Regions from separate parts of the Cupriavidus sp. SHE genome, predicted to be linked through region 2. Evidence: predicted binding sites of a transcription regulator. Region 2 holds the regulator's gene; the other holds the start of a gene.
What was found. Region 2 encodes NrdR, which represses ribonucleotide reductase genes. Its sites were predicted from a motif close to CACNANATNTNGTG; they were not measured.
Positions count from the first base shown of each region.

Region 1: the regulator NrdR is predicted to act here: its motif matches at 2,823-2,836, upstream of RN01_RS00075 (ribonucleoside-diphosphate reductase subunit alpha).

Region 1 is NZ_JWMB01000001.1:12,655-17,689, forward strand. It holds gene RN01_RS00060 (histidine kinase dimerization/phospho-acceptor domain-containing protein) at 1-254, shown strand, start outside; gene RN01_RS00065 (sigma-54 dependent transcriptional regulator) at 260-1,960, shown strand; gene ampD (1,6-anhydro-N-acetylmuramyl-L-alanine amidase AmpD) at 1,953-2,555, shown strand; gene RN01_RS00075 (ribonucleoside-diphosphate reductase subunit alpha) at 3,073-5,035, shown strand, end outside.
Region 2 is NZ_JWMB01000012.1:29,066-34,100, forward strand. It holds gene RN01_RS06055 (pilus assembly protein) at 1-397, opposite strand, end outside; gene RN01_RS06060 (PilW family protein) at 391-1,251, opposite strand; gene RN01_RS06065 (hypothetical protein) at 1,248-1,637, opposite strand; gene nrdR (transcriptional regulator NrdR) at 1,913-2,380, opposite strand; gene glyA (serine hydroxymethyltransferase) at 2,524-3,771, opposite strand; ZMP/ZTP riboswitch at 3,954-4,056, opposite strand; gene ybgC (tol-pal system-associated acyl-CoA thioesterase) at 4,223-4,627, shown strand; gene tolQ (protein TolQ) at 4,624-5,035, shown strand, end outside.

The DNA of each region.
Region 1 (5,035 bases), on a different contig from region 2:
GCCTGTTCGAGCCGTTCTTCACCAGTAATCCGCAAGGTACCGGGCTGGGGCTGTTCATGGCGCGCGAGCTGTGCGGCGCGAACGACGCCCAGGTGCGCTACGGCGCGATCGTGCTCGAGGATCTGCTCGACCGCACCGGCATGCTCGTCGGGGCTCGCGATACACTTCCCGGCAAGGCATTCGTGTTGACGCTGCGCAACGAAGTGCCCGACGTCGCGAATGCCCAGCCATTTCAACCATCGGCCAAGCTCTGATATCCATGCCTCCCAGATTGTCCGCACCCGATCCGATTCTCGTCATCGACGACGAGGCCGACCTGCGCGAGCTGCTGGATATCTCGCTGCGACGCATGGGGCATGACGTGGTGATGGCCGGCTCGCTGGCCGAGGCCCGCCTGCGTCTGGCCGAGCGGCGCTACAGCCTGGTGCTGACCGACATGCGGCTCGGCGATGGCCTCGGCATCGAGATCGTGCGCCAGTTGTCGGCGTCGCCCGAGCGCACCCCGGTGGCCGTGATCACGGCGTATGGCAGCGCGGACAACGCCGTGGATGCGCTCAAGGCCGGCGCGTTCGACTACATCGCCAAGCCGGTATCTCTCGAGCAACTCCGCACGCTGATTCTCAACGCGCTGGGCCGTCACCAGCGCGGTGCGAACGGTAACGACACATCCGATCAGGCCGATGCGGGGGACGTGTCCGACGCGACCGATGGGGCCAGTCTGGGCGATCGCGCGGCCGGGCTGCTACCGGGGGTCTCGCCGGCAATTCATGAGGTACGGCGCTCGCTGCCGCGCCTGGCGCGCAGCATGGCACCGGTGGTGATCAGCGGCGAATCCGGCAGCGGCAAGGAACGGGCGGCGCGAGCGATTCACGCGATCAGCGCGCGCTCGGCGCATCCGTTTGTGGCCGTGAACTGTGGCGCGATCCCTGAGACGCTGATGGAGGCCGAGTTCTTCGGCCACGTCAAAGGCGCCTTTACTGGGGCCGACGCCGAGCGCGGCGGGTTCTTCCAGGCCGCCAATGGCGGCACGCTGCTGCTCGATGAGGTCGCGGACCTGCCACTGGCGATGCAGGTGAAGCTGCTGCGCGCGTTGCAGGAACGCCGCGTGCGCAAGATCGGCGCCAGCAAGGAAGACAGCGTGGATGTGCGCGTCATGTGCGCCAGCCACAAGGATCTGGCCGCGATGGTTGCCGCCGGGGCATTCCGGCAGGACTTGTTCTACCGCCTCAACGTGCTCGAACTCCGGATGCCCACGATGCGCGAGCGCGCCGAGGACATCCCGGTGCTTGCCCGTGCGATTCTCGAGCATCTGGCTGTGCGCTACGGCGATGCGCATCCCAAGCGGCTGTCGCGCGCGGCGCTGGAATGGCTCTGCGCGTACGAATTTCCGGGGAACGTGCGCGAACTCGAGAACCTGCTCGAGCGTGCCTACGCGTTCGCTGAAAGCGAGGAGATCGAGGTGGCCGACCTGGGGCCGCTCGACACCGGCATCGAGCGTGCCGCGCTGATGCAGACGGCCATGGCGGCGGCGGTGCCCCTCGCGGCGCCGCCGTTGACTGCCGTGCCGCCGGCAGCCATGTATCACCGGTGGGGTAACGCCGGAGCCTGGGGCGTGCCCGCTCCGGCGACACCCGTGGCGGTGATGCCAGAACCGGCGCCCGTGCCGGCCCCGATCCCCGTGGCGGGGCCGGTCGCCGCGCCTGCCCCCGATGCTGGCGCGCCGGCTGCCACCACGTTCCCGATCAATCTTCCCGCGCACCTGGAGGCGATGGAGCGCGAGCTGATCCTGCGTGCCTTGCGGCAGACCGGCTTCAACCGGACCGCCGCGGCGCCGCTGCTGGGTTTGAACTTCCGCCAGTTGCGGTATCGGATCGAACAGCTCGGTATCTGCGAGGAGGATGGGCGCAGCGGCCGGGACGATAGCGAATCGCTGGCCGAAGGGGAGGGGCGCGATGTCTGACGCCGCAGGCCGGGTCCGCGACTGGCGGCCCAACGCCGACGGCTGGGTCCCCGCAGCCCGCCACGTGCCGTCCCCGAACTTCGACGCCCGCCCCGAAGGCATGGCGGTCGATGTGGTGGTACTGCACAACATCAGCCTGCCGCCGGGGCAGTTCGGCTCCGACGATATCGAGGCGTTCTTCCAGAATCGGCTCGATGCCACGCGCCATCCGTTTTTCGAGACGATTCGCGATGTCCGGGTATCGGCCCACTTCCTGATCCGCCGCGATGGCGAGCCGGTTCAGTTTGTCGCCTGCACACAACGTGCGTGGCACGCCGGCCAGTCCGACTATTGCGGACGCCAACGCTGCAACGACTTCTCGATCGGCATCGAGATTGAGGGCACCGACGACCAGCCGTTCACGCCAGCTCAATACGAGACGGTGGCCGCGCTGGTGAGTGCCCTGCGGGCCGCCTATCCGATCCAGGGCGTCGCTGGTCACAGCGACATTGCGCCGGGACGCAAGACCGACCCAGGCCCCCACTTCGACTGGAGCCGCTTTGCGAAACAGGCCGCGCTACCGCCGGCGATGATGCCGTACCGGCAGGCAAGGTAGGTTTTCCAGGGGTGTCAAATAGGGTGCGCGGGCCCCGAATCGTCACGACGGCTGCCACATTCTGGGGCACCTATCGCCGACCTGTTCCCATAGAAATATTTTCAAAATCTTGTGCGCCACCGAACGGCTCGCCGCGAACCCTTGAGGCAGCGGGCTTTGCGGGATTGTGGCGCTGCCGCACCGCCGGCACGGCAATGTGAAAGCTGATTGTCAAGACTGGTCATTCAGTCTCGTTTCACTATACTTAGCCCAGATTTTCGATGTGACCACTATATCTAGTGGTTTTTCCGGGGAGCCGACCCAAGAGTGAAGCATCGCTGCAGCAGCTTGCGGTGTGTGCGTCACAAAATTCAACCGGGTCGGGCTGTAAAAGAGTCCCTAGCAGAATGAACGCCTGTGCAGTTTGGTTCTCGCCTGGCATGGCCAGTGTCGAGTGTCTTCTGGAGCGCATTTTGCTAGGGACTTTGTCATCTTCAGCAGAAGTCTTCAATACAAGGGTTAAAACAGGAGTTACCTCATGCAAACGGCCCAAAACGAACAACAAACCACTGGCGTGACTGGCGTTGCTGGCGCAGCAGCCGGCATTGCGCAGCAGAGCCCCGTCGCTGCAGGCGTTACCTATCAGGACTACAAGCTGATCCGCCGTAACGGCGCCGTGGTGTCGTTCGAGCCGAACAAGATTGCCGTGGCCATGACCAAGGCATTCCTGGCCGTCAACGGCGGCCAGGGCGCGGGATCCGCGCGCGTGCGCGAGATCGTCGAGCAACTGACCCAGAATGTGGTGCGCGCGCTGGTGCGCAGCCGTCCGAACGGCGGCACGTTCCATATCGAAGACGTGCAGGATCACGTGGAACTGGCGCTGATGCGCTCGGGCGAACATGAGGTGGCCCGCGCCTACGTGCTGTACCGCGAAAAGCGCACGCAGGAACGCGCCCAGGCCAACGCGCAGGCGGTGGCCCGCGTGCAGGAAGCCGGCGTGTCGTTCAACGTGACCGATAACGGTGTGACGTACCAGCTGGACTTGGCGACGTTGCACGCGCTGATCGATAACGCCTGCAGCGGCCTCGGCAAGGCCGTCAGCGCAGAGCCGATCCTGAAGGAAACGCTCAAGAACCTGTACGACGGCGTGCCGATGACGCAGGTCTACGACTCCGCCATCCTGGCCGCGCGCACGCTGATCGAGAAGGACCCGGCCTACAGCCAGGTGACCGCCCGTATCCTGCTGCACACGATCCGCAAGGAAATCCTGGGCGCCGAAGTGACCCAGACCGAGATGGCGACGAAGTACGCCGAGTACTTCCCGAAGTTCATCGCCCGCGGTATCGAAGCCGAACTGCTCGACGAAAAGCTGGCTACGTACGACCTGGCCCGCCTGGGCGCCGCGCTGGACGCCTCGCGCGACTTCCAGTTCAACTACCTGGGCCTGCAGACGCTGTACGACCGCTACTTCCTGCACGTGGACGAAGTGCGCATCGAAATGCCGCAGGCGTTCTTCATGCGCGTGGCCATGGGCCTGGCGCTGGAAGAGAAGGACCGTGAAGCGCGCGCGATCGAGTTCTACCAGCTGCTGTCGTCGTTCGATTTCATGTCGTCGACCCCGACGCTGTTCAACTCGGGCACGCGCCGCTCGCAGCTGTCGTCGTGCTACCTGACCACGGTCTCGGACGACCTGGAAGGCATCTACGAGGCGCTCAAGGAAAACGCGCTGCTGTCGAAGTTCGCTGGCGGCCTGGGCAACGACTGGACCAACGTGCGCGCGCTGGGCTCGCACATCAAGGGCACCAACGGCAAGTCGCAGGGCGTGGTGCCGTTCCTGAAGGTGGTCAACGACACGGCCGTGGCCGTGAACCAGGGCGGCAAGCGCAAGGGCGCGGTCTGCGCGTACCTGGAAACGTGGCACCTTGACATCGAGGAATTCCTCGAGCTGCGCAAGAACACCGGCGACGACCGCCGCCGCACGCACGACATGAACACGGCCAACTGGATTCCGGACCTGTTCATGAAGCGTGTGATGGAAAATGGCGAATGGACGCTGTTCTCGCCGGCCAGCTGCCCGGACCTGCATGACAAGGTCGGCAAGGCATTCGAGCAGGCCTACCTGGGCTACGAAGCCAAGGCCGCCAACGGCGAACTGAAGCTGTTCAAGAAAGTGCCGGCCATGCAGCTGTGGCGCAAGATGCTGGGCATGCTGTTCGAAACCGGCCATCCGTGGATCACGTTCAAGGACCCGTGCAACATCCGCAGCCCGCAGCAGCACGTGGGTGTGGTGCATAGCTCGAACCTGTGCACGGAAATCACGCTGAACACGAACGAGAGCGAAATCGCCGTGTGCAACCTGGGTTCCGTGAACCTGGTGGCCCACCTGATGCAACAGGCCGATGGCACGTACGTGCTGGATCACGCCAAGCTGCAGAAGACGATCCGCACCGCGATGCGCATGCTCGACAACGTGATCGACATCAACTACTACGCGGTAGAGA
Region 2 (5,035 bases):
CGGGCAGGATTGGCATGGTGGTACCTGTGAACGTGCCGGCTTCGATGCCGAGATCTGCGGGCAAATTGCCCTCGAGCCAAGGCATCCATGCTGCCATGTCACCATCGGCCATGCACAGTCCGCGTTGTGCTCCCGTCCCGCACGTTCCGGGCGTTGGCCATGACGCCAGTCGCCCGCCGCCGGCCTCCGCGATGGCGGCGATGAGATCCGCTTCCGCGTCGAGCAGCGCCACCTCGGCCGCGCGGAAGGCGATCTCGCGGTCCAGCCACTGGCTCGTCATGCTTCGCCCGGCAAACAGCAGGTGCGCGGCGGCGGCGCCGATGCTAGCCATCATCAGCAGCAGGGTGGAGAGGAACGCCAGCAGCGCCGCGCCGGAATGTGGGCGAAGGTTCAGCATAGGGCTTCCCGGCATGGAGACGGATTGCGTAGACGAACAGTCGTGGTGAAGGTTCGTTGTCTCGGCGCGCGACTGACAGTCGGGCGGTGTCCCTGAACGACGAGCGTGACCTGTACCGCTCGCACGTGATGCCAGGCGAGTTGTCGCTGTCGCGCCACGTCTTGAGCGTCAAGCAGAGCGGGGACGCGCTCACTCTCGCCCTGTCCATCGCCCTCATCGACAATGCCGAAACGCAATTGCATCGACTCGACGCCGCGCACAAGGGTGCCGGATGTGTAGGCGTGTGCCTGCGCGCGGTTGTCGCTGCGGCGCGGGTAACGGCACAGCAACTGGGGAACGCCGTCGCTACCGTTGCCGATATAGAAGACGTTGGTCGCGGCATGGTGTGCTGGCGGCGCGATGCCGTCGCCAACTGTTTTTGCGGGCAGCGCGTAGCCACTGCAGTCAGTCATCGTGCCGTCGGCCAGGCTTGGATCGGTTTCGCGACCGCTGCCGGAAAATCGCACGAGCAGTGCATCGCTGCCACGGACGCCGCGTCGCCCACATTCCAGCCCGTCATCGATCGATGGCGCACCACAATCGTCACGGCCTTCAAGCGGCACCTGCGGGGCGGGGTGTGCGGGCTCCAGCGCAACATGCGCGGGAATCCAGCCCGCATGCCGGATCGCATGCGCGATGATGGCCAATGCGCGCTGACCGCGCTCTTCGATCTCGATCCCGTCTGCCACACTGGCATAGGCGTCCCGCATGACCTGCCACATGGTCAGCGCAGCGAGCATTGCAATCGTGCCAAGCGCGACACCGATCATCATGCCCACCAAGGTGAAGCCGTGATGCTGCGAACTTGCCCTCATGGCGCCACCCACAATGCCAGCCGGGTAGGCATGGTGTCGACTCCGGCTGCATCCGTCGGAGAACGGCTCTCGATGGCTGCGATCGCGAGGCGTTTGTCTGGCACGCAACGCTTGTCCTGCTCGGCCAATCCGCAAAGTGGGATCGGGAGCGCGTCGTTGCCGGGTGGCTGCAATGCCATCGCACTTGCTTCGGCCAGTTCAGCGGCCCGCATCAGTGCGGTGGTCAGGCGTTCCTGTTCACCGGTCCAGCGCAGCGAGACCGTGCCGAGCATCCCCAGCGGTATCGCGCCCAGGCCGATGAAGGCCAGGCTCAGCAATGCTTCGAACAGGACGTGACCTCGGCACGAAGTCAACGAAGGGGAGCAGGGGTGAAGGCGGGCAACCATGGCGTATCGGTTCGATTGGAACGGAAGGCCACGATAACGGCGGGGATGCTGTCAGGACGTGTCTGGCTGTGGAGGATTGGTGTCAGTGTGTTTCCGAGTCGAGCCCGGAAACATCCGAGTGAGTGCCAGAGGCGTCAGGGGCGTGACATCACGCGCGTCTGGCATTCGAGATCCGGGTTGCGCCACGCCATGAGGCGGACTTGCACGCGCGCTCGCTTGCCTGTCTCTAGCCAAGAGCGGCAAGTGGTGATCAGCCAGCTTTTTTGCGGTCCTTATTACCCCTTTCGTGGGGTGGATGACGAAAATTCGTCGAGCATTTCCCGGAATTCGGAAACGTCCTCGAAGCTGCGATACACGGAGGCAAAGCGGATATAGGCGATCTTGTCGAGCTTGCGAAGCTCACGCATGACCAGCTCGCCGACCTGGCTGCTCGGGATTTCCTTCTCGCCCAGAGCCAGCAGCTTTTCTTCGATGCGAGTGATCGCTTCGTCGATGGCCTCGGCGGAAACTGGCCGCTTGCGCAGTGCCAGCCGCATCGAATCCTTGAGCTTGGCGCGCGCGTAGTCCACGCGTGAGCCATTTTTCTTGACGATGGCGGGAAAGAACAGCTCGATCCGCTCGTAGGTGGTGAAGCGGCGGTCGCAGGCTTCGCAGCGGCGTCGGCGGCGCACGGTATCGCCATCTTCCGAGACGCGGCTGTCAAGAACCTGAGTGCTGGAATGACCGCAGAAGGGGCATTTCATGCCTGACCACCTGAAAGTAAGAGCCTGACCGCATTTGCATCTTCGATTTCTGTTGCGGTCCTGCGGTTGTTGAAACGGCGCTGCCACCTCTGAGGTGGCAGCGCCGTTCGTGTGCGCTAACTATAGCGCGATCGACTGGCGAATCAGCCGTAGACCGGGAAGCGACGGGTCAGTGCGGCAACCTGTTCGCGCACGGCGGCGATGTTGGCCTCGTCGTGCGGGTTGTCCAGCACGTCGGCGAGCAGGTTGGCCACCTGGCGGGCTTCTTCTTCCTTGAAGCCGCGCGTGGTCATGGCCGGCGAGCCCAGGCGGATGCCCGAGGTGACGAACGGCTTTTCCGGATCGTTCGGGATCGCGTTCTTGTTCACCGTGATATGAGCGTCGCCGAGGATCTTCTCGGCTTCCTTGCCGGTGATCTTCTTGGCGCGCAGGTCTACCAGCATCACGTGGCTTTCCGTACGGCCCGACACGATGCGCAGACCGCGGGCAATCAGCGTTTCGGCCAGTGCGGCGGCGTTCTTGACCACCTGTTCCTGATACGCCTTGAAGTCCGGCTGCAGCGCTTCCTTGAAGGCCACGGCCTTGCCGGCGATCACGTGCATCAGCGGACCACCCTGGATGCCCGGGAAGATGGCCGAGTTGATGGCCTTCTCATGCTCGGCCTTCATCAGGATCACGCCACCGCGCGGGCCACGCAGGCTCTTGTGGGTGGTGGTGGTCACGAAGTCGGCGTGCGGCACCGGGTTCGGGTACACACCGGCGGCGATCAGGCCGGCATAGTGGGCCATGTCCACCATGAAGTAGGCACCAATAGCCTTGGCAACCTTGGCGATGCGTTCGAAGTCAATGCGCAGCGCGAAGGCCGAGGCGCCGGCGATGATCAGCTTCGGCTTCTTCTCGTGGGCCAGCTTTTCCAGCGCGTCGTAGTCGATGTCTTCCTGCGCGTTCAGGCCGTAGCTGACCACGTTGAACCACTTGCCGCTCATGTTCAGCGCCATGCCGTGGGTCAGGTGACCGCCTTCGGCCAGGCTCATGCCCATGATCGTGTCGCCCGGCTTGAGCATGGCGAAGAACACGCCCTGGTTGGCCTGCGAGCCCGAGTTCGGCTGCACGTTGGCGGCTTCGGCGCCAAACAGTTGCTTCACGCGGTCGATGGCGAGCTGCTCCACCACGTCCACGTACTCGCAACCGCCGTAGTAGCGCTTGCCGGGATAGCCTTCGGCGTACTTGTTGGTGAGTTGCGAACCCTGGGCGGCCATCACGGCCGGCGAGGTGTAGTTCTCGGAAGCGATCAGTTCGATGTGGTCTTCCTGACGCTGGTTTTCCTTCTGGATCGCGGCAAAGACTTCGGGGTCGATCTGCTCGATCGTGAAGCGGCTACGTTCAAACATGGCGTGACTCGTCTGTTTAAAAGGGAGAGCGGATGGCACGGCCGGTACGAAAACCGGATGCCTGTCGACGCTACTCTGTATTGCGGGATTTTCGCGTATTAGGGCGCGCGGGGAAGGCACTGGCGTCCAGCACCGGGGGCGCGAAAACGCGACCAGCCGGTGCAGGGCGCACCCTGCTTCCCATTCGCTGCCCAGGCGAGCGGCAGGCGCATCGAATATCACGCCCAATGAACTTGCGCTTCCTCGTGGTAGTACCCACTGACTTCGCCAGTCGCGCAAGGTGGAATGGTTGCCGCAGAGTTTACGCGAGCAAGCGGCTTGCTGCAAGACGATGGCCGGCCCGGATGCGCGCTCGGCCCTGATCCGGCAAGGCCTGGCGAGGATTGGCTCGCAACTTGCTGTTGCAAAGTCACACACGGGTTTACCAGTGCACTCCGTTACAATGCCCGCCATGCCAAATTTCGTATGGCCGCTGCGCGTGTATTGGGAAGATACCGACGCAGGCGGCGTGGTGTTCTACGCCAACTACCTCAAATTCTTCGAACGGGCCAGGACCGAATGGCTGCGCTCGCTCGGCGTCGAACAGCGGAGCCTCGCGGATTCGTCCGGCGTGGTCTTCATCGTCCGCAGCACCACTGTGGAATACAATGCGCCCGCCCGGCTGGACGACCAGCTCGAGATCCGTACGCATATCGAACGCGTCGGACCGGCGTCGGTCCAATTTGCCCAGGAAGCCTGGCGTGGCGAGCTGATGCTGGCCGCCGGCCAAATTCGAGTCGGATGTGTCGATAAAAGCACGTTCCGGCCGACCCCGATTCCTGCCCCTGTTCTCGCCACTATCAAAAACGCTCGATGAATCCAGTGACCGTCACGCAAGACCTGTCGATCATTTCGCTGGTACTTCACGCCAGTCTGCTGGCACAGGCCGTCATGGCCCTGCTGCTGGTGATGTCCCTGTTCTCGTGGACCTACATTTTCCGCAAGCACCTGGCACTGCGCGCCGCGCGCACGCAGACCGAGGGCTTCGAGCGCGATTTCTGGGCAGGCGGCGACCTGCAGGCGCTCTATAACAGTGCGGTCAACAATCGTCACAACACCGGCGCCCTGGAACGGATCTTCGAATCGGGCATGGGCGAGTTCCTGAAGGCACGCGAACGCGGCAATGAGGCCGGCGCGCTGCTCGACGCCGCCCGTCGCGCGATGCGCGCCGCGTACCAGCGCGAAATGGACGTGCTCGAATCGCACCTGCCGTTCCTGGCGTCGG